Regions from separate parts of the Actinosynnema sp. NPDC020468 genome, predicted to be linked through region 2. Evidence: riboswitches for the same ligand, from Rfam matches in the RefSeq annotation. Region 2 holds a riboswitch; each other region holds the start of a gene.

Region 1 (10,086 bases), on a different contig from region 2:
GCCCAGTCGATCAGTCCGCCCGGCCACGGCGTCATCAACGGCGAACTTGATCAAAAGGGGCCCGACCGCCTGCAACCCCGTACCCACAACAGCGGCCAACACAGACCAGACCACCAGCGGCCGATGCTTCCAGCACGCCGTGGCAAGTCTGCGAATCCAGCCGTCCGAAGTGGTCACAGGTCCACAGTAGGTCGGACCCCCGACAGTTTCCGATCAGGCGACTCAGCTCACGCGAACCCTCACGCGACCCGGCCGCCCAGCCCTTACGTGATGTCCTTGCGCTGCGTGGACGCCCACCCGCCGGCGAAGAACAACGCGGTCCAGGCCAGGAAGATCAACCCGGAGATCCACCACTCGAACGCCCCGAGCCCACCGGCGAAGAACCGGGTCGCCTGGACCACCTCGTCCGGCACCACCCCGGCCGCCGACAGGAACAGCGACGACGCCACCGACCCGGTGATCCCGTTGACCGACCCGTTGGGCAGGTACCCGATCAACCACGGCGCGCCCTGCGAGCTGAGCACCAGCTGGATCAGGTTCTCCACGATCAGCATGTACAGCAGCAGCACCACCGTCGTGCCGACCACGCTGCCCATCAACGCGCCCACGCCGACGCCGAACATCGTCATCAGGATCGACGCCACGAGGCCCACCGCGCACATCGCGAGCCAGCCGCCCGCGTCCGGCAGCGCCGACGGCGAGGAGGTCAGCGCGATGCCGATGCTCACCGACGCCACGATCACGATGCCGTAGAACGCGCCCCACGCGATGTAGACCAGCATCTTCGCGGTCAGCGCGGCGACCCGGTTGGGCGCGGTGAGGAACGTGGTGGTGATGGTCCGCCGGTTGATCTCGTTCGAGATCGCGAGCCCGCCGAAGATCATCGGGAAGATCGTCGCCACGTTGATGCTGCGCGCCATGCCGAACAGCGACAGCTGCCACTGGCTGGGGTCCAACCCGAAGGCGTTGGTCAGCTCCTCGGCCTCGGAGCTGCTGAACACCTCGAGGATGCCGTCACCGATCGCGCCCGTGCCGAGCGCCCAGCCCAGCGCGATCACGAACGTCGGGATGAGCAGTCCCCACCACAACCCGGTGGTGGTCGTCTTGCGGAACTCCGCCTTGACCAGGTTTCCCAGCATCACGCACCGCCCCCGAGACCGCCCTGGCCGGGCTGGTCGTACCCCTGCTGCCGATCCTGCTGGTACCCCTGCGGCGGCGTGCCCGGAGGCGGTACCGCGGGAGGCGGTGCCACCGGAGGCGGCACGACCGGCGGGGGAGCCTGCTGGTACCCCGGCTGCTGGTACCCCTGCGGCGGCGCGTAGTAGCCCGAACCCGGCGGCTGCCCGCCGTACGGGTTCTGCGCCGCCGGGTCGCCGTACGGGTTCGGCGCCGCGTACGGGTTCGGAGCCCCGTACTGCTGCTGTGGCGGCGGCGCCGCGTACTGACCGCTGGTCAGCTGGAAGAACAGCCGTTCCAGGTCGGCCTTCTCCTCCTGGATGCCGTACACCGACACGCCCGCCTTCAGCGCGAGGTCGGCGACCCGCTTCGCGTCGACGCCCGCGATCGCGATCCGGCCGTCCGGCACCTGCTCGATGCCCGAGATGCCCTCGGCCTGCAACGCGGCCACCAGCGCGCCCGGGTCCGACGGCTGCACCAGCACCCGGCTCTGCTGCGAGTCGCGCAGGTTCGCCAGCGGGCCGTAGTACATGGTCTGGCCGCGGCTGACGATCACCACCTGGTCCACCGTCTGCTCGACCTCGGCCAGCAGGTGGCTGGAGATCAGCACCGTGCGGCCGGACCGGGCGTAGGACTGGAGGAACTGCCGCAGCCAGGCGATGCCCTCGGGGTCGAGGCCGTTGGCCGGCTCGTCCAGGACCAGCACCTGCGGGTCGCCGAGCAGCGCGGTGGCCAGTGCCAGCCGCTGCTTCATGCCCAGCGAGAACCCGCCCGCCTTGCGGTCCGCGGCCTGGCCGAGGCCGACCAGTTCCAACACCCGGTCCGCCTGCTGGTCCGGCACGCCGATCGCGGCCGCGTACACCCGCAGGTGGTTGCGCGCGGTGCGCTTGGGGTGGAACCCCTGCGCCTCCAGCACCGCGCCGACGACCCGACCCGGGTTGCCGAGCTGGTGGAACGGGCGCCCGTTGATCAGGCCGATGCCCGCGGTCGGCGTCACCAGCCCGAGCAGCATGCGCAGGGTCGTCGTCTTGCCGGCGCCGTTCGGACCGAGGAAGCCGGTCACCGAACCGGGTTCCACCGTGAAGCTCAGATTCTGCACCGCTGCGACCGGACCGAACTGCTTGGTCAAGTTCTGCACCACGATGCGGCCACTGCCGTCGTGCACGCGTCCCTCCCGAGTGCTCCTACCGGGGGTCATCCTGCCCTAGGCGGATCACTCGGGTCGGGCGTGTCGTGGTTTCCGCGTCACCTCCGGTAGATCCCGGGTGGTGGTGACACGTCCGAACGGGTAGCGCAGCGGTCGCCTGCGCTCGCGGTGCGGCACGCCCTCGCCGATGAGGTGCTGGTGCGCCATCGTCCACACCTGGCACGGCCACCGCTTGTGCCGCAGCACGCCGACGCACGCGAGGCACCGGCTGTCCGGATCCGGTTGGTGCACGGTCAACAGCAGCCGCCAGCCGTCGGCGAGCCGGTGGATCTCGGAGCGCGCCAGCGGCACCAGCGCGTCGGCCTCGCCGCTCTCGGCGACCTCGTCCAGGTGGGCCAGCCGGCGCAGCACGGCGGCGCGGAGCGCTTCGTCCACCCCGATCACATCCGGTCCGCGGCCTGGTCGAGCAGGCGGTGCAACCGACGGGTCTGGGTGACCGACATCACAGCCGATTCGCCGGGCGGGGCGACGAGCAGCACCCGGTCGTCCTCCACCACCACCGTCACCGACCGGTCTCGGCCGAACGGGTCGTGGCAGTCGATCCAGCCCTGCGGGTGTGCCATGAGCGCTCCGATCCCTGCGGCGGAAGGTCTGCCTGAGGCATCGGTCGAGACCGTGTCGTGACTGACCCGTTACGACGCGAATTCACTCGTTTGCTTGAGGCACAACCACGGAACGTGCCCTGACGCGGTGAAGAATTGGCCACGACTCGACCCCCGCGCCTGGGCAGCGGACCCCGTTCCCGGCTAAGATTGGCCACGCGGCCCGCTCCCAGTGACCCCCAGGCTGGTTGAGCGGGCCGCCTCACGTTGAAAGGGCCGCCCGCGGTTGTGCGGGCGGCCCTTTCCTGTTGCGGCGATCAGCTCTCGAAGGCCGTGAACTCCAGCTCGTGCGCCTGCGCGACCGGCTCGTTGGTCAGCAGGCCCTCGTGCACGTTGAGGCCGGGCGCCAGGGCGGCGTCGGCGGCCAGCGCGGCACGCCATCCCTTGTCCGCCAACGCGACCGCGTACGGCAGCGTGACGTTGGTCAGCGCGTAGGTCGACGTGCGGGGCACCGCGCCGGGCATGTTGGCGACGCAGTAGAAGACCGAGTCGTGCACCTGGTAGGTCGGGTCGGCGTGGGTGGTCGGCCGCGAGTCGGCGAAGCAGCCGCCCTGGTCGATCGCGATGTCCACGAGCACCGAGCCCGGCTTCATCTGCGCGACCAGCTCGTTGCTCACCAGCTTGGGCGCCTTCGCGCCGGGCACCAGCACCGCGCCGATCACCAGGTCCGCCTCGCGCACGGCCTGGTCGACCGAGTAGCGGTTGGACGTGACGGTGCGCAGCCGGCCCTGGAACAGCGAGTCGATGTGCCGGAGGCGGTCCACGTTGGTGTCGAGGATCTCCACGTCCGCGCCGAGGCCGACGGCGATGGTGGCCGCGTTGAGGCCCGCCACGCCGCCGCCGATCACCACGACCCGCGCCGGGTGCACGCCGGGCACGCCGCCGGGCAGCACGCCGCGCCCGCCGGAGGGCTTCATCAGCGAGAACGCGCCGACCTGGGGCGCGAGCCTGCCCGCGACCTCGGACATCGGTGCCAGCAGCGGCAGCGCGCCGTTCGCGGTCTGCACGGTCTCGTAGGCGATGGCCGTGGTGCCGGAGTCCAGCAGCGCCCGCGTCAGCGGCAGGTCGGCGGCGAGGTGCAGGTAGGTGAACAGCACCTGGCCCTTGCGCAGCCGGGGGTACTCGACCGCGATGGGCTCCTTGACCTTGAGCACCAGGTCGCCCTCGGCCCACACGTCGTCCGCGGTGGCCAGCACCTTGGCGCCGGCGGCGAGGTACTCCTCGTCGGTGATGGCCGAGCCCAGACCCGCGCCGGCCTCGACGAACACCTCGTGCCCGCGGGAGGACAGCTCGTGGGCGCCCGCGGGGGTCAGCGCGACGCGGTACTCGTGGTTCTTGATCTCGCGGGGAACTGCGATCCGCACGGTGGGCTCCTTCGCTCCTACTCGGTACGCCAAAGGTCGGGTACCCGGTGCGCCCTGTCATCGTGCCGGGAGCACGAACGGCGAGGTCCGCGTTTGTGCGAGGTGAACAAGGGCCGCCGCGCGTTGACACCCGTCGTGGTCGGCACCTAGCGTTCGGGTCACTCCAACTGAACATCGGCCGCGGCGCCCACCTGCGCCGGAACCCGCGCGGGAGAGTCCTCGGCACGACCGGGGCGCCGAAGGAGCAAGCACCCCGCACACTCTCAGGCAGCGAGAACCGCGCGGGCGAGGCGACTCTGGAAAGCGTGCCCCGCGGCGCGCACCCACGGTGCAAGCCGCGACGATGCGGTGAAGCTCTCAGGTCCCAGGACAGAGCAGGGGACCTGGAACCCACCTGTCAGGGAGCGCTGCCGTGACCTTTCCCGAACACCTGCTGTACACCGCCGAGCACGAGTGGGTCGACTGGGTGCCGGGCACCCAGGAGCCCGTGTCGGTGGGCATCACCTCCTACGCCGCGTCCTCGCTGGGCGACATCGTGTTCGTGCAGCTGCCCGAGGTCGGCACGGTCGTGCAGTCCGGCGACGTGTGCGGCGAGCTCGAGTCGACCAAGTCGGTGAGCGACCTGTACGCGCCGGTCAGCGGCGAGGTGGTCGAGGTCAACACCGCGGTCGGGGACGACCCGTCGGCGATCAACGACGACCCGTACGGCGAGGGTTGGCTGTTCAAGGTCACCGTCACCGACGCGCAGGGCCTGCTCACCGCCGCGAAGTACGCGGAACTGACCGAGAGCTGAGCGGCCGTGGCGATCAGCGTCTTCGACCTGTTCTCCATCGGTATCGGGCCGTCCAGTTCCCACACGGTCGGCCCGATGCGAGCCGCGACCATGTTCATCGATCGATTGCCTCTGAATTCAGTCGACCGGGTGCATGTGGAGCTGTTCGGCTCACTCGGTGCAACCGGACATGGTCACGGCAGCCCGAAGGCGGTGCTGCTGGGTCTGGAGGGTCACCGGCCGGAGGAGGTCGACCCCCGGGAGGCCGAGCGGCGGGTGGCCGAAATCCGGGCGACGGGCCGGTTGCTGCTGGGTGGCGTGCGGGAGATCGCGTTCCGCGAAGACACCGACCTGGTGATGCACCGCCGCAAGTCGCTGCCGCTGCACCCGAACGGGATGAGCTTCGCCGCCTACTCGGGTGATGCGGTGGTCGACTCGGCGGTGTACTACTCCGTCGGCGGCGGCTTCGTGGTGGACGAGACCGCGACCGGCGCCGACCGCATCAAGCCCGACACCACCCCGCTCGCCCTGCCCTTCCGGACCGGGGACGAGTTGTTGGCGCGCACGCGCGAGCACGGCCTGTCGATCAGCGAGGTGATGCTGGCGAACGAGCTGTCCTGGCGGCCGGAGGCCGAGGTGCGCTCGTCGCTGCTGCGCATCTGGGGCGTCATGCAGGAGTGCGTGGCGCAGGGGTGCGTCGAGACCGGCGAGCTGCCGGGTGGTCTGAAGGTGCGGCGGCGCGCGGCGGAGATGCACGCGCGGTTGGCCTCGGAGCACTACGCGACCGACCCGCTGCGGGTGATGGACTGGGTGACGCTGTTCGCGCTGGCGGTGAACGAGGAGAACGCCGCCGGCGGCCGGGTGGTGACGGCGCCGACGAACGGCGCGGCCGGGATCGTGCCGGCGGTGCTGCACTACTACGCCAGGTTCGTGCCGGGCGCGTCGGACGACGGCATCGTGCGGTTCCTGCTGACGGCCGGCGCGATCGGCGTGCTGTTCAAGGAGAACGCGTCGATCTCGGGCGCCGAGGTCGGGTGCCAGGGCGAGGTCGGGTCGGCGTGCTCGATGGCGGCGGGCGGGTTGGCCGAGGTGCTGGGCGGCACGCCGGAGCAGGTCGAGAACGCGGCGGAGATCGCGATGGAGCACAACCTCGGCCTGACGTGCGACCCGATCGGGGGACTGGTGCAGATCCCGTGCATCGAGCGCAACGCGCTGGCGTCGATCAAGGCGATCACGGCGGCGCGGATGGCGCTGCGGGGCGACGGCTCGCACTTCGTGTCGCTGGACAAGGTCATCAAGACCATGCGCGAAACCGGCAAGGACATGAAGGTGAAGTACAAGGAAACGGCCCGCGGCGGTCTCGCGGTGAACGTCATCGAGTGCTGATTCCCAGGTCCTGATTTCGCGACGCCCCCCGTCCCGCGCCCGAGCGCGCGGCGGGGGGCTTTCTCGCGGCGGGCTCAGGCCTGGCCGACGAAGATCGCCTTCCCGGAGCCGAAGTCCGGTTGCAGGGCTATTTGGAGTTCGCCCGGTTCGGCGGTCACCGCGAAGGAGACCTGGTAGGTGTAGGACTTTCCCGGCAGCACCGTCGTGGATTCGAAGTCGGTGTCGCAGGGGCCGTCCAGGTCGAAGATCGAGTCGGCTTTGCGGCCGTTGAACTGGGCGTCCACCCCGATCGTCAGAACGGCCGTCCCGAAGGGTTTCGCGGAGCCGTTCACCACGGTGATCGCGACCTTCGCCGCCCTGGTCACGTCCGACGGCGCGGCGTAGCGGCCCGGGGTGCAGGTGGTCGGGGCGGCGACCTCGACCGCCAGGCCGCCGGGCCACGTGTAGCGCTCGCCCCACGTCGGCGCCCTCCGGGCGGCGGGCGGCGGGGCGACGACGCCTTCGGCCCGGGCCGAGGCGCTCGCCGGGGTGACCGTGCCGCTGTCCGCGGCCCCGTCCAGGGTGTTGACCAGCGCGGACTGGACCATCACGGACACCACGATCGCCACGACGCACAGCACCACGGCGATCGCGGCCATCGCTCGCCGGGTGCCGGCCAGGGCGATGATCCCCAGGACCGCGCCGACGAGCGCGCCCACGGCGGTGAGGATGTTCAGCAGGGGGACGAGGGAGCAGACCAGGCCCGTGACGCCGAGGACCAGGGCCGCCACGGCCAGGCCCGCGAACTTCGTCGGGTGCGCGGGCGCGGCCGGGGGGAACGGGTGGTGCGGTGCCGGTGGAGAGGCCATGGCGCACGTCCTCGGTCGGTGTACGCCGTTTTTCGGGAAATGGGTGCCCGGTGTTATCCGGGCGGTCTCACACGATCGGGTGATAACGCGATTACGGCAGCACGGATTCGATCGCCTTCAGCACGACCTCGTCTTCGGGCTCGGTGCGCGGCCGGAACCGGGCGGTGATCTCCCCGGTGGGCGACAGCAGGAATTTCTCGAAGTTCCACTGCACGTCGCCCGCCTCGCCGTCCTGGTCGGCGGCGGCGGTCAACTCCGCGTACACCGGGTGGCGCTCCGGGCCGTTCACGTCGATCTTCTCGAACAGCGGGAAGCTCACCCCGTAGGTGGTCGAGCAGAACGTGGCGATCTCCTCGGCGGTGCCCGGCTCCTGCCCGGCGAACTGGTTGCACGGGAACCCGACCACCGAGAAACCGCGCGCGGCGTACCGCTCCTGCAACCGCTCCAGGCCGGCGTACTGGGGCGTCAGGCCGCACCGCGACGCGACGTTCACCACCAGCACCGCCTTGCCGCGCAGGGAACCCAGGCTCGACGGCTCGCCCGACAGGGTGGACACCGGGATGTCGTGGATGCTCATGACACCCAGGCTACGAGTCGCCCGGCGACCGGGTGAAGATCAGAACTTGAACACCGTGCCGGTCGCCGCCTCCAGGACGCACGAGTTCGAGTAGGTCTTGAGGAACCGCCGGGTCTCGCCGCGCCAGTGGCCGATGGCCCGCACCGTCACCGGGTTCAGCTCCATCGTGCACGCGACGCCCTCGGTGCCCAGCTGGTCGAACGAGCCGTTCGCCAGCGCCAGCTCGGCGCACGCCTCCTCGGCGCGCGGGTGCGACCCGCCGGGCGGCGAGCAGTCCAGGTTCACCACCCGGATCGTGCTCGACCGGTTGAGGGCCAACAGGAATCCCGACTCGGCCGGGACGGAGGTGCTCGGTACCAGCGCGGCGAGCGCCGCGACCAACGGAAGTACGCCCATGACCCCCACCCTGACCTGCGGGGCAGCCCCGTTCCAGCCCGCTCACCGCATCGTGTGAAGTCCCGAATGCCCACCCGGACGAGTGTGATGTGAGTCACGACACGGGCCGGTACCAAGATCGTCGCGCCAAGGTCGGTGGATGGGGTCCGACACCGTGCGCAGGGTCGCGTTCGCCTCCTCGGTCGGCAACGCGGTGGAGTTGTACGACTTCCTGCTCTACGGCACCGCGTCCGCGCTGGTGTTCGACAAGCTCTTCTTCCCGTCCTTCGACCCGAGGGTGGGCACCCTGCTCGCGCTCGCCACGTTCGGGGCGGGATTCCTCGCCAGACCACTCGGCGGCGTGGTGATCGGCCACTTCGGCGACCGCGTCGGCCGGCGCGCGATGCTCGTGCTCACCCTCGGCGCCACGGGCCTGTGCACGGCGCTCATCGGCCTCCTGCCCACCTACGACACCCTCGGCGTCGCCGCGCCGCTGTTGCTCGTGCTGCTGCGCGTGGTCCAGGGCTTCTTCCTCGGCGGCGAGCAGGGCGGCGCGACGCTGATGACCGTCGAGCACGCACCGCCGGGTCGCACCGGCTGGTACGGCAGCTGGACGTTCCTCGGCTCGCCGCTGGGCCTCCTGCTGGCCAACGCGATGATGGGGCTGTCCACCGCGATCTCCGGCGACGCGTTCCCGGACTGGGGCTGGCGGCTGCCGTTCCTGTTCAGCCTGGTGCTCGTGGGCGTCGGCCTCTACGTCCGGCTCTCGGTGCAGGAGAGCCCGGTGTTCCGCGAGGTCACCCGGGAGCGCGGCGCGCTGCGGCTGCCCATCGTCGAGGTGCTGCGGACCGCGTGGCGCCGGGTGCTGCTGGGAGCGGGAGTGAACCTGGGCTTCACCATGTTCGTGTTCGTCATCGCGACGTTCGCGGTGTCCTACGGCACGAAGCAGCTCGGCCTGCCCCGGTCCGAACTCCTCACCGCGGGCCTGGTCGGCTCGGCCGCGCAGGCGGTGGCGATCCTGGTCTTCGCCAGGCTCTCCGACCGGGTCGGGCGGCTGCCGGTGATGCTGGCCGGCGCGGTTTTCCTGGCGGTGTGGGCGTTCCCGCTGTTCTGGCTGCTGGACGCGGGCCGGCCGGTGGTCGCGCTGACCGTCGCGTTCGCCGGCTCCGCGGCCCTGTTCGGACCCATGCCCGCCTACTACGCCGAGCTGTTCGGCGCCCGGGTCCGCTACAGCGGCGTGTCGGCGAGCTACCAGCTCGGCGCGGTGCTGGGCGGCGGGTTGTCGCCGTTCCTCGCGCAGTGGCTGCTCGGCCTGGCGCACGGCGGCTCGTGGTCGGTGTCGGCGTACCTGGTGGGCGGCGCGGTGATCAGCACGGTGTGCCTGCTCGCGATCGGCGAGACGCTCCGCCGCGAGCAGGCGCCCGCGTCAGCGGGACAGTAGCGCGTCCAACGCCCGGGACACCGCGCCCGCCGGGTCGGCCGGCAGCTCCGCGCACCGCCACGCCACCACGCCGTCCGGCCGCAGCAGGGACGCGCCGTGCGCGCCGACGCCCAACCGGTCGAGGTCACCCTCCAGCACGGCCACCCGCACCTCCGCGTCCTCCCACGCCGGGTCCGCGGTCAGCAGCGCCCACCCGCCGGTGAAGTCCACGGTGGACACTTCACGGCCGGCGTGCCGCACCACCACGTGCGGCACCCGGTAGCCGGGTCGGCCGGTGGCGTGGAACGGGTCCTCGGCGAACGCCGGGTCGTCGTCCTCGGCCAGCACGGCCGTGGACC
Region 2 (10,086 bases):
GGACTGCGGGGGCGGTGTGCCGGGCCCGCGCGCGGTGGTCGCGTGTCCACGCTGGTCCGGCGGGTGGCGGTGGGGCGGAATCCGGGGTCGGGTGTCCGGAAGGCGGCGGTTGTCGCGTTCCGCCGGGAAAATCCGAGGCCGATTCGGTTCCGGGCCGTCGGGACGGGGTGGGGCGCGGGCTCCGGCGGGTGGGGCCGCCCACTCGATCGGGACCACTCGTTCGGGAGGCCGGGTGCCCCGAGCCGGGGACCGCACCCCGGCGGAAAAAGGGATTGGTCTGGTGAGGATTGGTCTGAAAAAGGGCGCAACAAAGCGGTGAAGGTGTCGCCTGAAATGGTGTCGGCCTTCATTGACCACGGTCACGCGGTGTGGTGGGTGCCGCGCAACTGGGTGACAGGGCCTGGAGAGAAGACGGTGGTGCGGCACCTCGGGGTTCGTGCGGGGAGGTGAGCGATGTGCTCGTACCCACAGCATCGACGGACGGCGGCCTGTTCTTGATCGTCCGTTCGGGTGACGCCGGCGCTCGCTCGGCGTGGCAGCGTGCTCCGACATGCGGCCGGACGTGGGATGTCGGCGGTTCGAGGGTTGTCATCCGGGTGAATGGGGGACCATGGCGGGTGACGAGGCACGCCTCGACGCGCCCAACCGGCACCTGTCAACGGACGGAGAGGCATTCAGTGAACCTCAAGAAGGTGGTGACGCTGGCGGTCGTCGCGCTGGTGTTGTTCTTCCTGATCACCCAGCCCGACCAGTCCGCCCAGGCGGTCAAGGCGGCCCTCGGCGGGCTGCGGGACGGCGCCGAGTCCATCCTGACGTTCGTCCGCAGCCTCTTCGCATAGGTGTTCGACGGCCGGGGTCACCCACGGTGGTCGGGGGCCGCCGGCGTTGCACCGTATGGGTGGAATGAGGGCTATAACGCCCTGGTAACAGGGTTTTGGCCGAACAAGGGTCTAGCGGTTGTCGGTACCCGCTAATACGGTGCGCTGCATTGGCTGATCTTCGACCGACGAGGAGGCAGAATGGTCGAGGACTCCGGAGTCGACGAGCTGCTGCGGCAGTGGGCGGCTGAGCGCTCGGACGACGCCGAGCTGCAAGAGGTGAACCGGATCAAGGACGCGTGGCTCGCCGAGGCCCCGCCGTCACCGGGGATCCCCGTGCAGCGGGCGACCGGCGGCAACCGCGGGGTGATGCGGGTCGAATCCGCGGACCCGGCGTACGTCGTGGCGATGAGGAAGCGGGCACCCGAGGTGCCCGAGGTCCTCCTCGCGGCCGCCGCCAGCTACTGGCAGCTGGTGGGCGACCTGACGGAGGCGGAAGCGTGGTGGGACGCGGGCATCAGCCCGTTGGACCAGCGCGCGCTCGACTACCGGGCGGCCGGGCTGAGCCCCGCCGACCTCGGTCGACGTCTCGGACCGATGACGGTGCTCCAGCACCTGCGTCGGGGCAGTGCGGCGGCCTGGTGTGTGGCCAGGTTGCAGAGGCAACGCCGGGACGGCGTGGCCTAGCGGGAACGAGTTCGGGGACGACCCGAGGGCTCCGCCGTCAAGGGAGCCCCAGGGCCGGCAAGGGGAGTGGGCTCTTGGCGCCGCAACCGGGAGCCCCAGTCCCGAAGGGGATGCCGCGCGGATGATCGCGCGGCCGTCCTGACGCGGGTGGTCGGGTGCTCGACCCCGCGAAGTACGATCGAGGGCATGGGCAGCGCCGTCGTCACCCCCAAGCGGGTCGGTATCGCGGTCGTGTGCCTGCTCTCGCTGGCCGTCTGCTGCGGCCTCGCCTACTGGCAGTGGGAGCGCTTCTCCGAGGCCGGCGGCACGTTCCAGAACCTCGGCTACGTCTTCCAGTGGCCCCTCTTCGGCCTCTTCCCGGCCTTCATGGTGTGGCGCATCCGCCGGTTGGACGCCCGGAACAAGGCCCGCATCGCCCAGGAGCCGGTGGCCGAGCCCGTGACCCCGCCCGTTACCGTGGCACCCGTCGGATCACCCGCGCACGACGACGAGGACGACGAGCACGCGGCCTACAACCGCTTCCTCGCGGCACTCCACGCGCGGGACACGCGGTGAGGTGAAGGTAGGGCGATGAGCGGTGCGCTGAGCCGGTTCAGGTTCATGGCTTACGTGGTGGGTGTCGGCCTGCTGGTGCTCGTGGCCGCGATGTTCGTCAAGTACCTCGGCGGCAACTCCGGGATGATGGCCGTCGTCGGTCCGGTGCACGGCTTCCTCTACGCCGTCTACCTGGTGCTGACCGTCGACCTGGCGCTCAAGTCCCGCTGGTCGATCAAGGGCACGGCCCTGGTCCTGCTGGCCGGCACGATTCCGTTCGTGTCCTTCTACGCCGAGCGCAAGGTCGTGGAGAGCGTCCGCGCCGACCGCGCGCTGTGAGCCGCCGGTTGACCGCCGACCCCGGCACGCCTAGCGTCTGGGCCACCAACTGAACACGGCCGTCGATGTCGCGCGGGAGAGTCCCCTGGAGAGCAGGGGCGCCGAAGGAGCAACTCCTCCCCGGAATCTCTCAGGCACAGCTACCGCCCGACGAAGGCAACTCTGGAAAGCAGGCGCAAGCCTCGCCCACGGTGCAAGCCGCTGCCCGAACGCAGCGGCGAAGCTCTCAGGCTCATGACAGAGGGGGAGGCTCGCTCTCGACGAGGAGTCTCCGATGGACCGTGTCATCCTTCGTACCGGCAGACCGGCCGCACAGGTCGGTCGCACTGCCGTGCGCCCACCAGGGAGGAACCCCGTGGAAAGCCGTCGGACGCCCTTGCACGCCGAGCACGAGGCGCTGGGCGCCCAGTTCACCGACTTCGCGGGCTGGCGGATGCCCCTGCGCTACGAGAGCGAACTGGCCGAGCACCACGCGGTCCGCACCTCGGCGGGCCTGTTCGACCTGACCCACATGGGTGAGATCGTGCTCACCGGCCCCGAGGCGGGCAAGGCGCTGGACTACGCGTTGGTGGGCCACTCGTCCGCGATCGGCGTCGGCCGCGCCCGCTACACCATGATCTGCGAGGCCGACGGCGGCGTGGTGGACGACCTGATCGTCTACCGGCTGGGCGACCAGGAGTTCCTGGTCGTCGCGAACGCCTCCAACGCCGCCGTGGTGCACGAGGCGATCGTGGCGCGGGCGCAGGGCTTCGACACCGAGGTCGCCGACCGCTCGGCGGACTACGCGCTGCTCGCGGTGCAGGGCCCGGCGTCGCTCGCGATCCTGGAGGGCCTCACGCCGACCGACCTCGGCACGGTCAAGTACTACGCGTCGTACCGGTCGCAGGTCGCGGGCCGCCCGGTGCTGCTGGCGCGCACGGGCTACACCGGCGAGGACGGCTTCGAGCTGTTCACCGCGCCCGCCGACGCGCCGCACGTGTGGCGCGCGCTGCTGGAGGCGGGCGCCGCGCACGACCTGAGGCCGGCGGGCCTCGGCTGCCGCGACACGCTGCGCCTGGAGGCCGGCATGCCGCTGTACGGCAACGAACTCGGCCTCGACCGCACCCCCTTCCACGCCAACCTCGGTCGCGTGGTGAAGTTCGACAAGCCGGGCGACTTCGTCGGCCGGGAAGCGCTGGAGAAGCTCGGCGACGTCGACACCACCCTGGTCGGCCTCACGACCACCTCCCGGCGCGCGCCGCGGCACGGCTACCCCGTGCTCGACGCGGAGGGCACGCCCATCGGCGAGATCACCAGCGGCGCGCTGTCGCCCACGCTGGGCTACTCGGTCGCGATGGCGTACGTCACCAAGGCGAACGCCCAGCCCGGCACGCAGTTGTCCGTCGACGTCCGTGGCAGGCGCGAACCGGTCGAGGTCGTCGCACTGCCGTTCTACAAGCGCAACTCTTAAGGGAGCCTGGACCATGTCGGAGCACTTCAACACCTCCCTCGCGGAGTTCGACCCGGAGGTCGCGCAGGCGGTGGCCGCCGAGCTGGGCCGGCAGCAGAGCACGTTGGAGATGATCGCCTCGGAGAACTTCACCCCGGTGTCGGTGCTCGAGGCGCAGGGCTCGGTGCTCACCAACAAGTACGCCGAGGGGTACCCGGGTCGTCGCTACTACGGCGGCTGCGAGCACGTCGACGTGATCGAGCGGCTGGCGATCGAGCGGGTCAAGGCGCTGTTCGGCGCCGGTTTCGCCAACGTGCAGCCGCACTCGGGCGCGCAGGCCAACGCGTCCGCCATGTTCGCGCTGCTCCAGCCCGGCGACACGATCCTCGGCCTGGACCTCGCGCACGGCGGCCACCTGACGCACGGCATGCGGATCAACTTCTCCGGCAAGCTGTACAACGTCGTGCCGTACCACGTGTCCGATGTGGACGGTCTGGTGGACCTGGCCGAGGTCGAGGCGCTGGCGCAGGAGCACCGGCCGAAGCTGATCGTGGCGGGCTGGTCGGCCTACCCGCGGCAGCTGGACTTCGCCGAGTTCCGCCGGATCGCCGACTCGGTGGGCGCGTACCTGATGGTGGACATGGCGCACTTCGCCGGCCTGGTGGCGGCGGGGCTGCACCCGAGCCCGGTGCCGCACGCGCACGTCACGACGACGACGACGCACAAGACGCTCGGCGGCCCGCGCGGCGGCGTGATCCTGACCAACGAGGCCGACCTCGCCAAGAAGATCAACTCGGCGGTGTTCCCCGGCCAGCAGGGCGGTCCGCTGGAGCACGTGATCGCGGGCAAGGCGGTGGCGTTCAAGCACGCCGCGTCGCCCGAGTTCGCCGACCGCCAGCGCCGGACCCTCGAAGGCGCGCGGATCCTGGCCGACCGACTGTCCCGTGAGGACACCGCGGCGGCGGGTGTGAAGGTGCTCACGGGCGGTACGGACGTGCACCTCGTGCTGGTCGACCTGGTCGGGTCCGAGCTGGACGGCAAGCAGGCCGAGGACCGGCTGCACGAGGTGGGGATCACGGTCAACCGCAACGCGGTGCCGAACGACCCGCGTCCGCCGATGGTCACCTCCGGCCTGCGGATCGGCACGCCGGCGCTGGCCACCCGCGGGTTCGGCGCCGAGGACTTCACCGAGGTGGCGGACGTCATCGCGAGCGCGCTGCTGCCGTCGGCCGACCTGGCCGAACTGCGGTCGCGGGTCGAGGTGCTGGCCGCGAAGCACCCGCTGTACCCGTCGCTGTGATCCGGTCGCCGCGATCCGGGCACTGTGGTCCCGGCGCGGTGGGCGGGGCGCCGTGAGTCGGGCGCTGTGACGATCGCAACTCGCCGAAATAGTTGAGAGTTCATCTAGGTTGGTCCCGTACGCATCCCCCGCGTACGGGACGACCGAAAGAAGGAACGATGACCTCGACGCTCGACAACCTGGCCCTCTCCCCCGAGGCCCAGGACCTGCTGTTCCGCGAGGCCCGCACGGCGAACGCCTTCACCGCCGACCCGGTGACCGACGAGGAGCTGCGCGAGGTCTACGAGCTGATCAAGTGGGGCCCGACCAGCATGAACAACCAGCCCCTCCGGGTGGTGTTCGTGCGGTCCGACGAGGCGAAGGCCCGGCTGCTGCCGCACATGGGCGAGGGCAACCGCGCCAAGACCGGCACCGCGCCCGTCGTCGCGATCCTGGCCGCGGACACCGACTTCCACGAGCACTTCGCGAAGACGTTCCCGCACTTCCCGGGCGCCAAGGACGCGTTCGCCGACGACACCCGCCGCACCGAGGCCGCGAAGCTGAACGCGCTGCTCCAGGCCGGCTACTTCATCGTGGGCGTGCGCGCGGCGGGCCTCGCGGCCGGCCCGATGACCGGCTTCGACGCCGAGGGCGTCCGCCAGGAGTTCTTCGCCGGCACCGAGCAGCTGCCGCTGGTGGTCGTCAACATCGGCCACCCCGACCACTCGGCGACGTTCCCGCGCAACCCGCGCCTGGACTTCGAAGAGGCCGTCAGGGTCCTCTGAGTCGAGTCACGTGATCCCCGGCCGACTTTCCCGGCCGGGGATCACGGCTTTTCCTGGTGGCTTTTTCCGGGTGGCTCAAGCGGCCGGAGGGGCTGTGACGCCCGCGGGCAGGCACTGGACGTTGCGCTTGCCGTCGGGCTGGATCACGAACCACGTGCCGCCGACGCCCTGGCCCTTCCACTTGCCCGGGCCGTCGTCCTTCGAGTACGTGTACACCGGCCAGCCCGCGATGGTGACCTGCTCGGAGCCGTCGGCCCGCTTCACCGTCGACACGATCGCGGCGTCCACGCCCTCGATCCGCGGCTTGCCGGTCACCAGCAGCGGCGGCCAGGTCTCCGCGCACTTGGCCTCGCAGTTGGACTTCGCCGGGTTCGGCGTGTCCTTGTCGAACCGGTAGAGCGTGCGGCCGTCGCCGTCCTGCACGACGTCGCCCATCTTGGGGACGCTGGTGCCCACGACCGCGATCGCCGGGTCCTGCGCGGGTGCGGCCTGTGCCTGCGGCGGCTCGGTCGTGGTGGTCGGCTCCTCGCTGGTGGGTGGCGCCAACGGCGCGTCCGTGCCGTAGTCCTCCGGCGCGGCCTGCGCCTGGAGGGGTTGCGCCTGACCGGTTTGGGCGACGTTCCGGTTGTCCACACCGGAGGCGTTCGAGGTGTACACGACCAGTGCGAGCACAGCCGCCAGGCCGCCCGCGACGGCGATGGCGATGCGGTTTCGTCGGATCACACTCACTCCTCACTCGGTCCAATTCGCTCCACCGCTGACTACGGGCACGTCCGGGGCCGGGTTCACCCGGTCGACGGAGTGCGAACCAAGTCAGGGGTTCGCCCGAACGTCGATCAGCAGAGGTTTCGAGGAGGATTCCGTGGTGGTCGCAACCGCCGGCGTGGCCGGTCAACTCGCCTCAGTGGTCGAACGCGTGCTGGGCGCCCGGCTGCCGATCGGCCTGCGCGCGTGGGACGGCAGCACCGCAGGCCCGCAGGACGGACCGGTCGCCGTGATCCGGTCGAGGAGGGCGCTGCGCAGGCTGCTGTGGAACCCCGACGAGCTGGGTCTCTCGCGCGCGTACGTCGCGGGCGAGCTGGACGTCGAGGGTGACCTGACCGAGGGGTTGAGGAAGTTCTGGGAACTGGCGCGCGGTGGCGCGCTGCGCAAGCCGAAGGCCGTCGACGTGCTCGGCGCGCTGGGCGTCGCGCTCAAGCTCGGCGCGATCGGACCGCGCCCCGCCGCGCCCGGCGAGGAGGCCCGGCTGTCCGGCCGGCTGCACACCCGCGACCGGGACCGGGACGCCATCTCGCACCACTACGACCTGAGCAACGCGTTCTACCGGCTCGTGCTCGACCCGAGCATGGCCTACTCGTGCGCGTACTACACCTCGCCCGACCTCACCGTCGAGCAGGCGCAGCACGCGAAGCTGGACCTGGTGTGCCGCAAGCTCGGCCTGCGCCCGGGGATGCGGCTGCTGGACGTGGGCTGCGGCTGGGGCTCGATGATCGTCCACGCGGCCAAGCACTTCGGCGTGCGGGCGACCGGCGTGACGATCTCCGCGCAGCAGCGGCAGCACATCCTCGGCCGGATCGCCGAGGAGGGCCTGGAGGACCTGGTCGAGGTGCGGCTCCAGGACTACCGCGAGGTGGACGAGGAGCCGTTCGACGCGATCTCCACCATCGAGATGGGCGAGCACGTCGGCGAGGAGAACTACCCCGAGTACGCCTCCGCGCTGCACCGGCTGCTCAAGCCGACCGGACGGCTGCTGCTCCAGCAGATGTCCCGCGGCACGAACCAGCCGGGCGGCGGCGCGTTCATCGAGTCGTACGTGGCGCCGGACATGCACATGCGCCCGGTCAGCCGGACCACCGCGCACCTGGAGCGCGCCGGGTTCGAGATCCGCGACGTCGAGGCGCTGCGCGAGCACTACGTGTGGACGGTCCGGGCGTGGGCGGACACACTGGAGCGGCACTGGGACGAGGCCGTCGGGCTGGTCGGCGAGGGTCAGGCCAGGGTGTGGCGGCTGTACCTGGCGGGCGGCGCGTTGACGTTCGAGGAGGGGCGGATGGGCGTGGACCAGATCTTGGCCGTGCGCACGGACTCGCGTGGCGCGAGCGGGATGCCCGCGACCCGGGAGTGGGCCCGATGACCTTCGGCTGGAACGTCCTGTGGTCGGTCGTGGCGGTGCTCGCGCTGATCACCGCGCTGTTCGGCTACGCCGCGAGCCGCAAGCGCTTCGACCTGATCGACTCGGTGTGGGGCCCGGGTTTCGCGGTGATCGCGGCGCTGAGTTTCGCGCTGTCGCCGCACACCGCGCGCGGGCTCGTGGTGACCGCGCTGACGGTGGTGTGGGGCCTGCGGCTCGGGTGGCACATCCACTCCCGCAACCGCGGCAAGGAGGAGGACCGCCGCTACGTCGACATGTACCGGCGCGCCAAGGGGAACCCGCTCGCGAAGATGTACCGGGTGTACCTGCTCCAGGCCGCGATCATGCTGTTCGTGTCGCTGCCCGTGCAGTACGCGCAGTACCTCGGCGCGGCGTTCGGCGTGCTGGACGTGGTGGCGATCGCGCTGTGGGCGGTCGGGTTCGCCTTCGAGGCGGTCGGCGACCGGCAGTTGGCCGCGTTCAAGGCCGATCCGGCGAACAAGGGCGCGGTGATGGACCGCGGGTTGTGGCGCTACACCAGGCACCCCAACTACTTCGGCGACGCGACGCTGTGGTGGGGCCTGTTCCTGTTCGCCTGCGCCTCGTGGACCGGCCTGTACTTCGTGCTGAGCCCGGTGGTGATGACGTTGCTGCTCGCGAAGGGCAGCGGGAAACCGGTGCTGGAGAAGGACATCGCGTCCCGGCGGCCCGGCTACAAGGAGTACGTGGAGCGCACCAGCGGCTTCTTCCCGCTGCCTCCTAGGACTGCGAGGTGACCAGGTAGACGGTGACCTCGCCGGGGTGGTCGAGCTCCACCATGACCTTGCGCGACCCGTCGACCACCCCGGCGACCCTCGTCGCCTGGTCCGGGCGCCAGGTGCCGCTGTCCGGCAGGTCCCCGTCGGTGACCGCGCGCCGGTCGGGGGTGAGGTCGGGGAAGCCGTTGGCGGAGAGGAACTCCGGCAGTCCGTCCGCGTCGATCCGGAACCGCGCGACGGTGCGGGTGTCCAGGCCGCCCGCGAGTTCGACCCGCGCGCCCGAGAGGAACAGCGCGCCGACGGGCAGCCGGACACCGGTGTTCGCCTCGACCTCGGCCGCCGACTGGGTCTTCGTCGCGTCGGGCAGGAACCGCGGGTCCGGACCGGACGAGCAGCCCGCGACCGCCAACGCCACCAGTGCCCACATCGCGCGCATACGGCGCAGACTAATCGCCCGGGTGCCCGGGGATCCGGCGAACCGACGTGATCGGCTTGGTGGGCAAGCGTTTGCGCACGAGGGTGCGCGCCCACGCACCCGCCACGACCGCCACCCGCCCGGCCGACCTCCCGGGTCATTAGGGTGTCGGGGTGGGCAACGAGACATCCTTCCCGCGCCAACAGGCGCGCACCCAGCGGTTCACCCTCGGGGCGCCGCGCACCTTCACCGCCTCACCCGACGGCGGCGTCGTGTACTTCCTGCGCACCGCGTCGGGTCGGGCCAACGGGTTGTGGGCGTACGACACCGCGACGCGTGAGGAGAAGCTCCTGGTCGATCCCGGGACGCTGCTCACCGACCCGGAGGACCTGTCGCCGGAGGAGCGCGCCCGGCGCGAGCGCAGCCGCGAGCAGGCGGCCGGCATCGTCGGGTACGCCACCGACGCCGACGTGACGCAGGCCGTGTTCGCGCTGTCCGGGCGGCTGTTCGTGGTCGAGCTGGGCACCGGCGCGGTGCGCGAGCTGCCCGTGGCGGGCGCGGTCGCGGACCCGCGGCTGGACCCGACCGGCCGCAGGGTCGGGTACGTGGTCGGCGGCGCGCTGCACGTCGTCGACCTGGCCACCGGCGAGGACCGGGTGGTGGCCGAACCGGACGGCGCCGACGTCACGTGGGGTCTCGCCGAGTTCATCGCGGCCGAGGAGATGAGCCGGTTCCGCGGGTACTGGTTCTCCCCGGACGGCGAGCAGCTGCTGGTCGCGCGGGTGGACAACGCGCCGGTGGCGCGCTGGCACATCGCCGACCCGGCCAACCCCGGCACGCCCGCGACCGAGGTCGCCTACCCGTCGGCGGGCACGCCGAACGCCGTCGTCCAGGCCTTCGTGTTCGGCCCG
Region 3 (10,086 bases), on a different contig from region 2:
AGCCCGAGCAGGAGTTGGCGAAGGGCGTCGAGCCGCGCGGGCACTGGGGAGTGGGCGTCGACCACCACCCCGTCCGGCACGGCGAGACGGTGGACGAGTCCGCGGCACGTGAGCAGAGCCGCTGACCCGATCGTGCCCGGCACGTTTGTCCACCCGGGTGCACCGGGTAAGCCCTGACCAGCACCTGATCAACGCCGAAGGAGTCACCCGATGACCAGCACCGCCCGTCTGCCGAAGCCGGTCACCGACGTCTGGGACTGGCAGAAGGAAGGACTGTGCCGCGGCACGGACAGCGCGGTCTTCTTCCACCCCGACAACGAGCGCGGCTCGGCGCGAGCGTCCCGTGAGGACCACGCCAAGCAGCTGTGCGCCCGGTGCCCGGTGCTCGTGCAGTGCCGCGAGCACGCGCTGGCGGTGCAGGAGCCCTACGGCGTGTGGGGCGGGATGGGCGAGGACGAGCGGCGGCGGATCATCGCCGCCGCCCGCCGGGGAAAAGCCGCGTAACTACTGCTCGAGGCCGTCCCGGAGCTGGCGCAACGTCTTGGCCAGCAACCGGGACACGTGCATCTGGGAGATGCCGACCTTCTGCGCGATCTGGGTTTGCGTCATGTTCCCGAAGAACCGCATCACGACGATCTTCCGCTCCCGCTCCGGGAGTTTCTCCAGGAGCGGGTGCAACGCCTCCCGCTGCTCGATGGCCTCGAGCTCCGGGTCCTCCTCGCCGAGCGTGCTGCCCAGCGAGATGGAGCTGTCGTCGGCCACGAGCAGGTCGTCCAACGACGCCGAGTGGTAGGCGTTGCCCGCCGCGAGGCCCTCGTGGATCTCCTCCCGGGACAGGCCCAGGTGCTCGGCCAGCTCGGACGGCGTCGGCGCTCTGCCCAGGTTCTGGGCCAACCGCGCGGTGCCCGCGTTGATCGCCAGGTGCAGCTCCTTGAGCCGCCGCGGCATCCGCACCGACCAGCTGGAGTCGCGGAAGTACTTCCGCACCTCGCCCATGATCGTCGGCACGGCGAACGACAGGAAGTCGCTGCCGCGCTCCGGGTCGAACCGGTCCACCGCGTTGATCAGGCCGACCGTGGCCACCTGCACCAGGTCGTCGTACGGCTCACCGCGGTGCCCGAACCGGCGCGCGATGTGCTTGGCGACCGGCAGGTGCTCGGTCACCAGTTCGTCGCGGAGCCGCTCGCGCTCCGCTCCGGTCTTGCCGGCCAGCTCCACGAACAACGGCGCGAGGTGGTCGTAGTCACCCTGGCCGGAGCGCTTGCCGTCGCCTTCAGTGGCCGTCACGCATCCACCTCGAGCGACCTCTTCACGAGATCGATGTGGACCTCGTACTCGCCGTCCTCCGGCAGCGGCGCGACCCAGGTCGTCACCGAGTCGACCAGCGCGCTGAGCACCCGCCAGCCGAAGCTCTCCCGGTCCGGCGGCGCCGACCGCTGCGAACCCACCTTCGTCGAGACCCGCACCGACCCGTCCACGACCACGAAGTGCGCGGTCAGGACCGCGCCCTTGCTCGCGAGCGAGATCAGGGTGGAGCAGGACTCGTCCACCGCCAGCTTCAGGTCTTCGATCGAGTCGAGGTCGAAGTCCTGGCGCATCGCGATGTCGGCGGCGACTGCCCGCACGATCGACAGCTGCGTGGGATCGGCGGCCATCCGCAGTTCCACCCCGGCCAGGCCGTTCTCCGACTCGCCGCTCTGCGGCTCCGTGTGCGACACGCTCACCTCATCGTCCGTTCTGTCTCAGTGGTGCTGAAGCTATCGATACCCGAACCGATTGCCGCTCACACGTGTAGGCGGGGCGTGTGACGGGAAAACTGACAGGTGCACCACCCGGAGGGCCGGGGAACCGCCCGCTCGCGGTCGAGCCGGGCACGCCCGCCGGCCGGTCCGGCGCGGGAGAACGGGGACGGGGCGTCCGCCGACCGCTCGCCGACGGACCCGACCGCCCGGCTCCCGCGAGGAGCCGGACGACCCCGCGGCGACGTGCGCGCGACGGGAACGGCGAGGACCGGATCGGGGTGCTGCCCCACCCGGTGCCGGTGGACGATCGGGCGCGCGGCCGGGGGAGGACGCCCCGCGGCGCGCGCCGGCGGAAGTCGACCAGGTCGTGGACCTGGCGCCGCACGTCGACTACTGGGCGTCGGCGGCGAGCGCGTCGTCCACCGAGTCGTGCACGCTGAACACGTCGCCGAGGCCGGTCGCCTCCAGCGGCCTGATGACCGCCCGCTTCACCGCCACCACCCGGAACGCCGCGTCGCGCCGCCTGCTGTGCTGGGACGCCTCCACGAGCACCGCGAGGCCGGCGGAGCCGAGGAAGCTCACGCCGGACAGGTCGAGCACGAACGTGGTGCTGGACTCCAGGTGCTCCAGCACCCCCGCGCGGAGTTCGGGCGCGGTCACCATGTCGATCTCCCCGGCCACCGCGACCACCGCGACGCCTTCGGCCACCTGACGGACGGTGATGTCGATCTGCCCGGAACGCTGGGTGGGCGCGGCGGGCTCGGCTCCGGTCGTCGCCACGACGTTCGGATCCTGAACCGTCACTGGGTCTCCTCATTCGGCTCGGTACCGCTGGGTGGGGAGCCCGGGCGTATGGGTGTCCGCGCGCGACGCAGCGTAGCGGCACGAAAGCCCGCAGGCCGGAACTCCCCGGCGCGGCTGTTGGCTCAACCGCTGCGCCACCCACCGTACGGAGCCCCTCGGGACATCACAAGCACGCGGATGGCGTCATGATCAGTTGCAGTGTAGTCGGACGTGCGACGTGCGGCGGGTGACGCACGGTGAACGGTTTGCGCGACGCTCACCCGGATACACCTGAGGTGTGACCCCGGTGCAACTCACCGATCGATCGGGTCCGATGGGCGAGACATCCCGGAAATCGACAGGTGTCGCGCGCCACAGTCCCGCAGAATGCTCCCGTGTCGGGGTTAACGCCGCGAAGGCCGCGCGCGACACCCTGTACGGAGGGATTCACATGAGCACCAGAACGGAAACCGAGGCCGAACCCGCGAAGCGCAGGGCGGCGCGTGCCGGCTCGACCGGCGCGGGAACGCTGCCCACAGCCCCGTGCAGCGTGGTCTGGAGCAAGGGCCACGCCTACGTCCTCGAAGGTTTCCGCGCCCGCTGGGTAGGCGTGGACGACCGCGGTCGACCCCAGGCCCTGACCGGCGACGAACTACAGCGCCGGGGCTGGTCCCGCACCCGCTGACCACCCGCGGGCCCATCCGGTCGGACCTCTGGGGTGGTCCGCCCGGCCGGCGCGCGACCCCTGACCGAGCTGAGCGCCCGCGCGTGCCGCGGTCGACCGGCCGAAATACGCGGTCCGGTGCTGAATCGTGCTTTCCTGCGCTTTCGCGCCCGTTTTCGACACCTGTCGGAAACACCGGCGAAACGTGGTCGACCCGGGTTCACCGCCGGTGAGTGGTGAACCCGGGACGGGTGAGCGGATTCGCCGTCCCGGGTGAATTCCCGCTGCCCGGACGGCCGGCGGTCCCCGCACCCCGGTCGACCTCTAGAGTTCGCCCCGTGGCTACCCACGAGCCCGCCGACCGGTGGCTGACCATCCCCAACGCGCTCAGCGTGCTGCGGCTCCTCGGCGTGCCGCTGTTCCTCTACCTGCTGCTCGGCCCGCACGCCGACGGCTGGGCGGTCGTCGTCCTGGTCGCCGCCGGCCTGTCCGACTGGCTGGACGGCAAGATCGCCCGCTGGCTCGACCAGATGAGCAGGCTCGGCGCGCTGCTCGACCCCGCCGCCGACCGCCTCTACATCCTCGCCACGCTCGTCGCGTTCGTGGTCCGCGACATCGTGCCGCTGTGGGTGGTCGTGGTGCTCGTCGGCCGCGAGGTCGTGGTGGGCGCGTGCCTGCCGGTGCTGCGCGCCCGCGGCTACGGCCCGTTCGAGGTCAGCTACCTCGGCAAGGGCGCCACGTTCAACCTGCTCTACGCCTTCCCGATCCTGCTGCTCGCCCAGGGCACGTCGACGGCGGCGCAGATCGCCCGGCCCATCGCGTACGCCTTCATGGTGTGGGGAGGCGCGCTCTACCTGTGGTCGGGCGCGCTCTACGTCTACCAGTTCGTGCTCGCGCTGCGCCGAAGGCCGGGGGTGGCGGCCGCCTGACGGGGTCGTGGGAGGATTCGGCGGCGAAGATCCACCGTCATGAAGGAGCGCACCGCGGTGATTCCCGAGGAGCTGAAGTACACCGAGGAACATGAGTGGGTGCTGCGCACAGGTGACGACACCGTGCGCATCGGCATCACGGACTACGCCCAGTCCCAACTCGGCGACGTCGTGTTCGTCCAGCTCCCCGAACTCGGCGAGCAGGTCGGCGCCGGTCAGACGCTCGGCGAGGTCGAGTCGACCAAGAGCGTCTCCGACATCTACGCGCCGCTCGCCGGTGAGGTCGTCGCCCGCAACGACGCGCTCGACCAGGAACCCGACCTGGTCAACACCGACCCGTACGGTGAGGGTTGGATGATCGAGCTGCGGCTGAACGACCCGGCCGCGGTCGAGGACCTGCTCGACGCCGTCGCGTACCAGGAGTTGGCGGCGCAGGGGTGACGTCGATCTTCCGGCGGCTCTTCGGTCGGAGGGGGAGCCGCTCCTCAGAGGCCAGCTCGGGCACGATAGGTTCTAGCGGTCCCGACGGTTCCAGCAGCAGGAGGAGAGCTCAGGTGAGCACGAACGACGGGCCAGGCGTTCCGCCCGAGCAGGGCCCGGAGCGGACCTCCGTTTTCCGGGCCGACTTCCTCGCCGAGGTCGAGGGCGCAGAGGCCCCCGCCGGTGAGCCGGCCGTCGCCGGTGTCGACGCGCTGCCGGCCGGGTCCGCCCTGCTGGTGGTCAAGCGCGGTCCCAACGCGGGTTCGCGGTTCCTCTTGGACCGCGACACGACCAGCGCGGGCCGGCACCCCGACAGCGACATCTTCCTCGACGACGTGACGGTGTCCCGCCGGCACGCCGAGTTCCGCCGCGAGGGCGGCGAGTTCGTGGTGATCGACGTGGGCAGCCTCAACGGCACCTACGTCAACCGCGAGCCCGTCGACCAGGCGGTGCTCGCCAACGGCGACGAGGTCCAGATCGGCAAGTTCCGCCTCGTGTTCCTGACCGGTCCGGGCGCCGGGGGGCAGTGACCGCGGCCGGGCGGTCGCAGCGCGGGGGGTTGAGCATCGGAGCGGTGCTCTCGCAACTCCGCGCGGACTTCCCGGACGTGACGATCTCCAAGATCAGGTTCCTGGAGTCGGAAGGTCTGGTCCGCCCGGCACGAACGGCATCGGGGTACCGCCAGTTCACCTCCGCCGACGTCGAACGTCTGCGGTACGTGCTGGCGGCCCAGCGCGACCGGTACCTGCCGTTGAAGGTCATCAAGGAGCAGTTGGACGGCGCTCCGGACGCTCCGCACCCGGTCGGTGCGGAGCAGTTCGGCGCCCCGACCTCGCGCGTGACGCGGGACGACCTGGTCACCCGGGCCGGCATCGAGCCCGGCGTGCTGGCCGAGCTGGAGCGCTTCGGCCTGGTGAAGCCGGGTCCCGCGGGGTGGTACGACGGCGACGCGGTGCAGATCGCGACGACCGTGCGGGCGTTGGCGCGGCACGGTGTGGAACCGCGCCACCTGCGGCCCTTCCAGGCCGCGGCGGACCGCGAGGTCGGGTTGGTGGAGCAGCTGGTGGCACCTTTGTCCCGGCAGCGCGACCCGCAGTCGCGGGCCCGTGCCGAGGAGGTCGTCCGGGAGCTGGCGGCGCTGTCCGTAACGCTGCACACACTCCTGGTCAAAGTGGGTCTTCGCGAGGCCGTCGCGAACCGCGTTTCGCCCAGGTGAACAGGTGTCCGCATGCTGATCCCGGCTACCCGGGCGGTTGCGCAGAAGGCCCGCTTGGCGGGTAGCGTCGGAGATGTGGGTGGGGGATCCTCGTGAGGTAGCGGGGACGCCAGAATTTCAGCGCGCTGAGGGAGGCGAGACCCGATGAGCGAAATGCGTGTCGTCGGTGTGCGGGTGGAACTGCCCGCGAACCAGCCGATCCTGCTGCTGCGCGAAACCGAGGGCGAACGCTACCTGCCGATCTGGATCGGCTCGGTGGAGGCGACGGCGATCGCCCTGGAGCAGCAGGGTGTCCGGCCCGCGCGGCCGTTGACCCACGACCTGCTCAAGGACGTGATCGGCGCGCTCGGCCGGCAGTTGGAACAGGTCCGGATCACCGACCTCCAGGAGGGGACCTACTTCGCCGAACTCGTCTTCGACGGCGACATCCGCGTGTCGGCCCGGCCGAGCGACTCGGTGGCGCTGGCGCTGCGGATCGGGGTGCCGATCCACGCCGAGGAGAGCGTCCTGGCGGAGGCGGGTCTGATCATCCCCGACGAGCAGGAGGACGAGGTCGAGAAGTTCCGGGAGTTCCTGGACTCGGTCTCGCCGGAGGACTTCCGCGGCGCGGACACCTGAACCGCCGCGCGACCTCGACCGGCCCCGTGCACCGCGAGCCCTGACGGCTCCCGTCGGGGCCGTTTCGCGTTTCCGGGTGTCGGGGTGGTCGCGGGTGACGCGCGGTGGTCGACCGGACGGCTCGACGTGCCCGGAGGAGGTCTCGGGGTCGCGTTCACCACGAGGGGTCGGGTTTCGGCCGCGAAGTGAAAGCCGGCCCCTCGTGGTGTGTGCGGTGAGTTGTGGATCAACCCCGTGTGCCACCCCCTGGTGTCACACTTCTGGATTACACAACGTCAACGGTGCTGCGCTAAACGATCACTAAACGCCACCCGAATGGGCTACGTCAGACGGCTTCCTCAACCTCAACCTGAGGTTGAGGTAAGACACGCCCAGCGAGTCGCGTTGACCCGGCCCCTACCCGGTCTTACCGTCGAGCTCAGGTGAATCGGCACGGTGTCATTCGTAGAGCACCGAGGTCGCTTCACGCCGGTCGGCGAGACCGGGTCGAGGGGAGGCAGGCGTGGTCGAGGAAGCGCGCATCCGGGCCGGCACCGGCGAACAGGGTGAGCTGTTCCCGGACTCCTCGCTGCCGGACGAGCTCGTCGGGTACCGCGGGCCCGCCGCGTGCCAGATCGCGGGCATCACCTACCGCCAGTTGGACTACTGGGCGCGCACGGGACTGGTCAACCCGACGATAAGGAGTGCGCACGGCTCGGGGAGCCAACGGCTGTACTCCTTCAAGGACATCCTGGTGCTCAAGGTCGTCAAGCGACTCCTGGACACCGGCGTGAGCCTCCAGAACATCCGCGTCGCGGTCGACCACCTGCGCAGGCGCGGCGTGCAGGACCTGGCCCGGATCACGCTCTTCAGCGACGGCACCACGGTCTACGAGTGCACGTCGCCGGAGGAGGTCGTCGACCTGCTCCAGGGCGGTCAGGGCGTGTTCGGCATCGCGGTCAGCGGCGCGATGCGGGAGATCAGCGGCACCATCCACGACTTCCCGGCCGAGCGGGCCGACGGCGTCGTGCTGGAGGAGACACCGGACGACGAGCTGTCCCGCCGCAGGCGCACCCGCGCGACCGGCTGAGATCCGCGTCGCGCCGACAACCTCGGAGCCCGAGCCGCCGGGTAGGATCGGCGGGTAGTCGCTTTACCCCGCGCGGGAGAGTCCGAGCCCGTCTCGGCGCCGAAGGAGCAACTCCTCCCCGGAACCTCTCAGGCACACGAACCGCGCGGGTGAGACGCCTCTGGAAAGTGGGCCGGGCAACCGACCCCGCCGACGGTGCAAGCCCGGTCCCGGCCGGGTGAAGCTCTCAGGCGCCCGTGTCGGGCGGAAGACAGAGGGGGAGGGCAACGGCAGGAGTCTGTCCGCAGCCCCCCGAAAGGCGCCCCCATGACGCAGGACCGCATCCCTCTCGCCGCGCTCGAACACGGCACCCCGTTCGCGGACCGCCACGTCGGGCCGCGGCCCGCGGAGCTGGCCCGGATCCTCGACGTGATCGGCGTCGGCTCGCTGGAGGAGCTGGCCCAGCGCGCGGTGCCCGAGTCGATCCGCGTGCGCGACCTGGTGCTGGACCTGCCCGCGCCCGCCACCGAGACCGAGGCGCTGGCCGAGCTGCGCGCCCTCGCGGCCCGCAACCGGCCGATGACCCAGATGATCGGCCTGGGCTACTACGGCACCACCACGCCGCCGGTGATCCGCCGCAACGTGCTGGAGAGCCCGGCCTGGTACACGGCCTACACGCCGTACCAGCCGGAGATCTCGCAGGGTCGGCTGGAGGCGCTGCTGAACTTCCAGACCGTCGTCGGCGACCTGACCGGGTTGCCGCTGGCCAACGCGTCGATGCTGGACGAGTCCACCGCGGCGGCCGAGGCGATGACGCTGGTGCGCCGCGCCGGCCGGTCCAAGTCGGCCCGGTTCGTGGTCGACGTCGACACGCTGCCGCAGACGCTCGCGGTCATCGAGACCCGCGCCGAGCCGCTGGGCATCGAGATCGTCACCGCCGACCTGTCCCAGGGCCTCGAGGGGCTCGGGCTGGGCGGCGACTTCTTCGGCGTGCTGCTGTCCTACCCCGGCGCGTCCGGCGTCGTGCGGGACCAGGCCGGGCTGATCGAGGAGATCCACAAGGCGGGCGCGCAGGCGGTCGTGGTCGCGGACCTGCTGGCGCTGACGCTGCTGCGCGCGCCGGGTGAGATCGGCGCGGACGTCGTCGTGGGCACCACCCAGCGGTTCGGCGTGCCGATCGGGTTCGGCGGGCCGCACGCGGGCTACATGGCCGTGCGCCAGGGCCTGGAGCGGCAGCTGCCCGGCCGGCTGGTCGGCGTGTCGGTCGACGCGGACGGCTCGTTGGCCTACCGGCTCGCGTTGCAGACCCGCGAGCAGCACATCCGCCGCGAGAAGGCGACCTCGAACATCTGCACCGCGCAGGTGCTGCTGGCGGTGATCGCGTCGATGTACGCGGTCTACCACGGCCCGGACGGCCTGCGGAACATCGCGACCCGGGCGCACCGGATGGCGACCGTGCTGGCCGCCGGCCTGTGCGAGGGCGGCGTGGACGTCGTGCACGGCGAGTTCTTCGACACCGTGCGCGCGCACGTCGAGGGCCGGGCGGCCGACGTCGTCGCGGCGGCGCGGGACCTGGGCGTGAACCTGTGGCAGGTCGACGCGGACCACGTGCAGATCGCGTGCGACGAGACGACCACGCGCGGGCACCTCGAGTCGGTGTGGAAGGCGTTCGGCGTCACCGTGTCCGACGTCGACGGGCTGGACGGCGACACCGCCGACGGCATCCCGACCGACCTGCGCCGCACCACGGAGTACCTGACCCACCCGGTGTTCCACGCGCACCGCTCGGAGACCGCGCTGCTGCGCTACCTGCGGTCGTTGTCGGACAAGGACGTCGCGCTCGACCGGAGCATGATCCCGCTGGGCTCGTGCACGATGAAGCTCAACGCGACGGCCGAGATGGAGCCGATCACCTGGCCCGAGTTCGCCGACCTGCACCCGTTCGCGCCCGCGTCCGACGCCGAGGGGATGCTGTCCCTGATCGGCGACCTGGAGGGGTGGCTGGCCGAGATCACCGGGTACGACGCGGTGTCGTTGCAGCCCAACGCGGGCAGCCAGGGCGAGTTCGCCGGGTTGCTGGCGATCCGGGCCTACCACCGGTCGAACGGCGACTTCGCGCGCGACGTGTGCCTGATCCCGTCGTCGGCGCACGGCACGAACGCGGCGTCGGCGGTGATGGCCGGGATGCGCGTGGTGGTCGTGAAGTGCGACGACGCGGGCAACATCGACGTGGACCACCTGAAGTCGACGGTCGTGGAGCACCAGGACGACCTGGCCGCGATCATGATCACCTACCCGTCGACGCACGGGGTGTACGAGGACACCGTGCGCGAGGTGTGCGGCTGGGTGCACGACGCGGGCGGCCAGGTGTACGTGGACGGTGCGAACCTGAACGCGCTGATCGGCCTGGCGCAGTACGGGAAGTTCGGCTCGGACGTGTCGCACCTGAACCTGCACAAGACGTTCTGCATCCCGCACGGCGGCGGCGGCCCGGGCGTCGGCCCGATCGGCGTCCGCTCCCACCTGGCGCCGTTCCTGCCGAACCACCCGTTGCAGCCCTCCGCCGGCCCGGCCTCGGGCGTCGGCCCGATCGCGGGCGCGCCGTG

Evidence for each region. A riboswitch is a leader RNA that binds a small molecule or an ion and turns the genes downstream of it on or off. The one in region 2 is predicted to bind glycine.
Region 1: it holds a riboswitch for glycine, as region 2 does, so the genes downstream of both, gcvH (glycine cleavage system protein GcvH) here and gcvT (glycine cleavage system aminomethyltransferase GcvT) in region 2, are expected to answer to the same signal.
Region 3: it holds a riboswitch for glycine, as region 2 does, so the genes downstream of both, gcvP (aminomethyl-transferring glycine dehydrogenase) here and gcvT (glycine cleavage system aminomethyltransferase GcvT) in region 2, are expected to answer to the same signal.

What each region holds. Positions count from the first base shown of each region.
Region 1 covers NZ_JBFAEO010000027.1:46,040-56,125, reverse strand. The annotation lists gene AB0G50_RS20415 (ABC transporter ATP-binding protein) at 1-177, opposite strand, end outside; gene AB0G50_RS20410 (ABC transporter permease subunit) at 264-1,139, opposite strand; gene AB0G50_RS20405 (ABC transporter ATP-binding protein) at 1,139-2,341, opposite strand; gene AB0G50_RS20400 (hypothetical protein) at 2,390-2,758, opposite strand; gene AB0G50_RS20395 (hypothetical protein) at 2,764-2,946, opposite strand; gene ald (alanine dehydrogenase) at 3,243-4,349, opposite strand; glycine riboswitch at 4,548-4,639, shown strand; gene gcvH (glycine cleavage system protein GcvH) at 4,762-5,142, shown strand; gene AB0G50_RS20380 (L-serine ammonia-lyase) at 5,149-6,507, shown strand; gene AB0G50_RS20375 (hypothetical protein) at 6,582-7,355, opposite strand; gene AB0G50_RS20370 (glutathione peroxidase) at 7,447-7,932, opposite strand; gene AB0G50_RS20365 (SSI family serine proteinase inhibitor) at 7,972-8,328, opposite strand; gene AB0G50_RS20360 (MFS transporter) at 8,468-9,748, shown strand; gene rdmE (aklavinone 12-hydroxylase RdmE) at 9,734-10,086, opposite strand, start outside.
Region 2 covers NZ_JBFAEO010000054.1:20,437-30,522, forward strand. The annotation lists gene AB0G50_RS29995 (hypothetical protein) at 678-839, shown strand; gene AB0G50_RS30000 (helix-turn-helix transcriptional regulator) at 1,020-1,505, shown strand; gene AB0G50_RS30005 (hypothetical protein) at 1,692-2,060, shown strand; gene AB0G50_RS30010 (DUF3817 domain-containing protein) at 2,076-2,378, shown strand; glycine riboswitch at 2,442-2,534, shown strand; glycine riboswitch at 2,535-2,629, shown strand; gene gcvT (glycine cleavage system aminomethyltransferase GcvT) at 2,734-3,828, shown strand; gene glyA (serine hydroxymethyltransferase) at 3,842-5,107, shown strand; gene AB0G50_RS30025 (malonic semialdehyde reductase) at 5,266-5,871, shown strand; gene AB0G50_RS30030 (hypothetical protein) at 5,947-6,594, opposite strand; gene AB0G50_RS30035 (cyclopropane-fatty-acyl-phospholipid synthase family protein) at 6,734-8,005, shown strand; gene AB0G50_RS30040 (DUF1295 domain-containing protein) at 8,002-8,778, shown strand; gene AB0G50_RS30045 (hypothetical protein) at 8,762-9,196, opposite strand; gene AB0G50_RS30050 (prolyl oligopeptidase family serine peptidase) at 9,349-10,086, shown strand, end outside.
Region 3 covers NZ_JBFAEO010000024.1:6,949-17,034, forward strand. The annotation lists gene AB0G50_RS18540 (hypothetical protein) at 1-125, shown strand, start outside; gene AB0G50_RS18545 (WhiB family transcriptional regulator) at 211-504, shown strand; gene AB0G50_RS18550 (SigB/SigF/SigG family RNA polymerase sigma factor) at 505-1,287, opposite strand; gene AB0G50_RS18555 (anti-sigma factor) at 1,284-1,718, opposite strand; gene AB0G50_RS18560 (anti-sigma factor antagonist) at 2,133-2,546, opposite strand; gene AB0G50_RS18565 (hypothetical protein) at 2,977-3,210, shown strand; gene AB0G50_RS18570 (CDP-alcohol phosphatidyltransferase family protein) at 3,528-4,118, shown strand; gene gcvH (glycine cleavage system protein GcvH) at 4,158-4,559, shown strand; gene garA (glycogen accumulation regulator GarA) at 4,673-5,128, shown strand; gene AB0G50_RS18585 (MerR family transcriptional regulator) at 5,125-5,814, shown strand; gene AB0G50_RS18590 (bifunctional nuclease family protein) at 5,959-6,432, shown strand; gene AB0G50_RS18595 (MerR family transcriptional regulator) at 6,935-7,501, shown strand; glycine riboswitch at 7,565-7,655, shown strand; gene gcvP (aminomethyl-transferring glycine dehydrogenase) at 7,808-10,086, shown strand, end outside.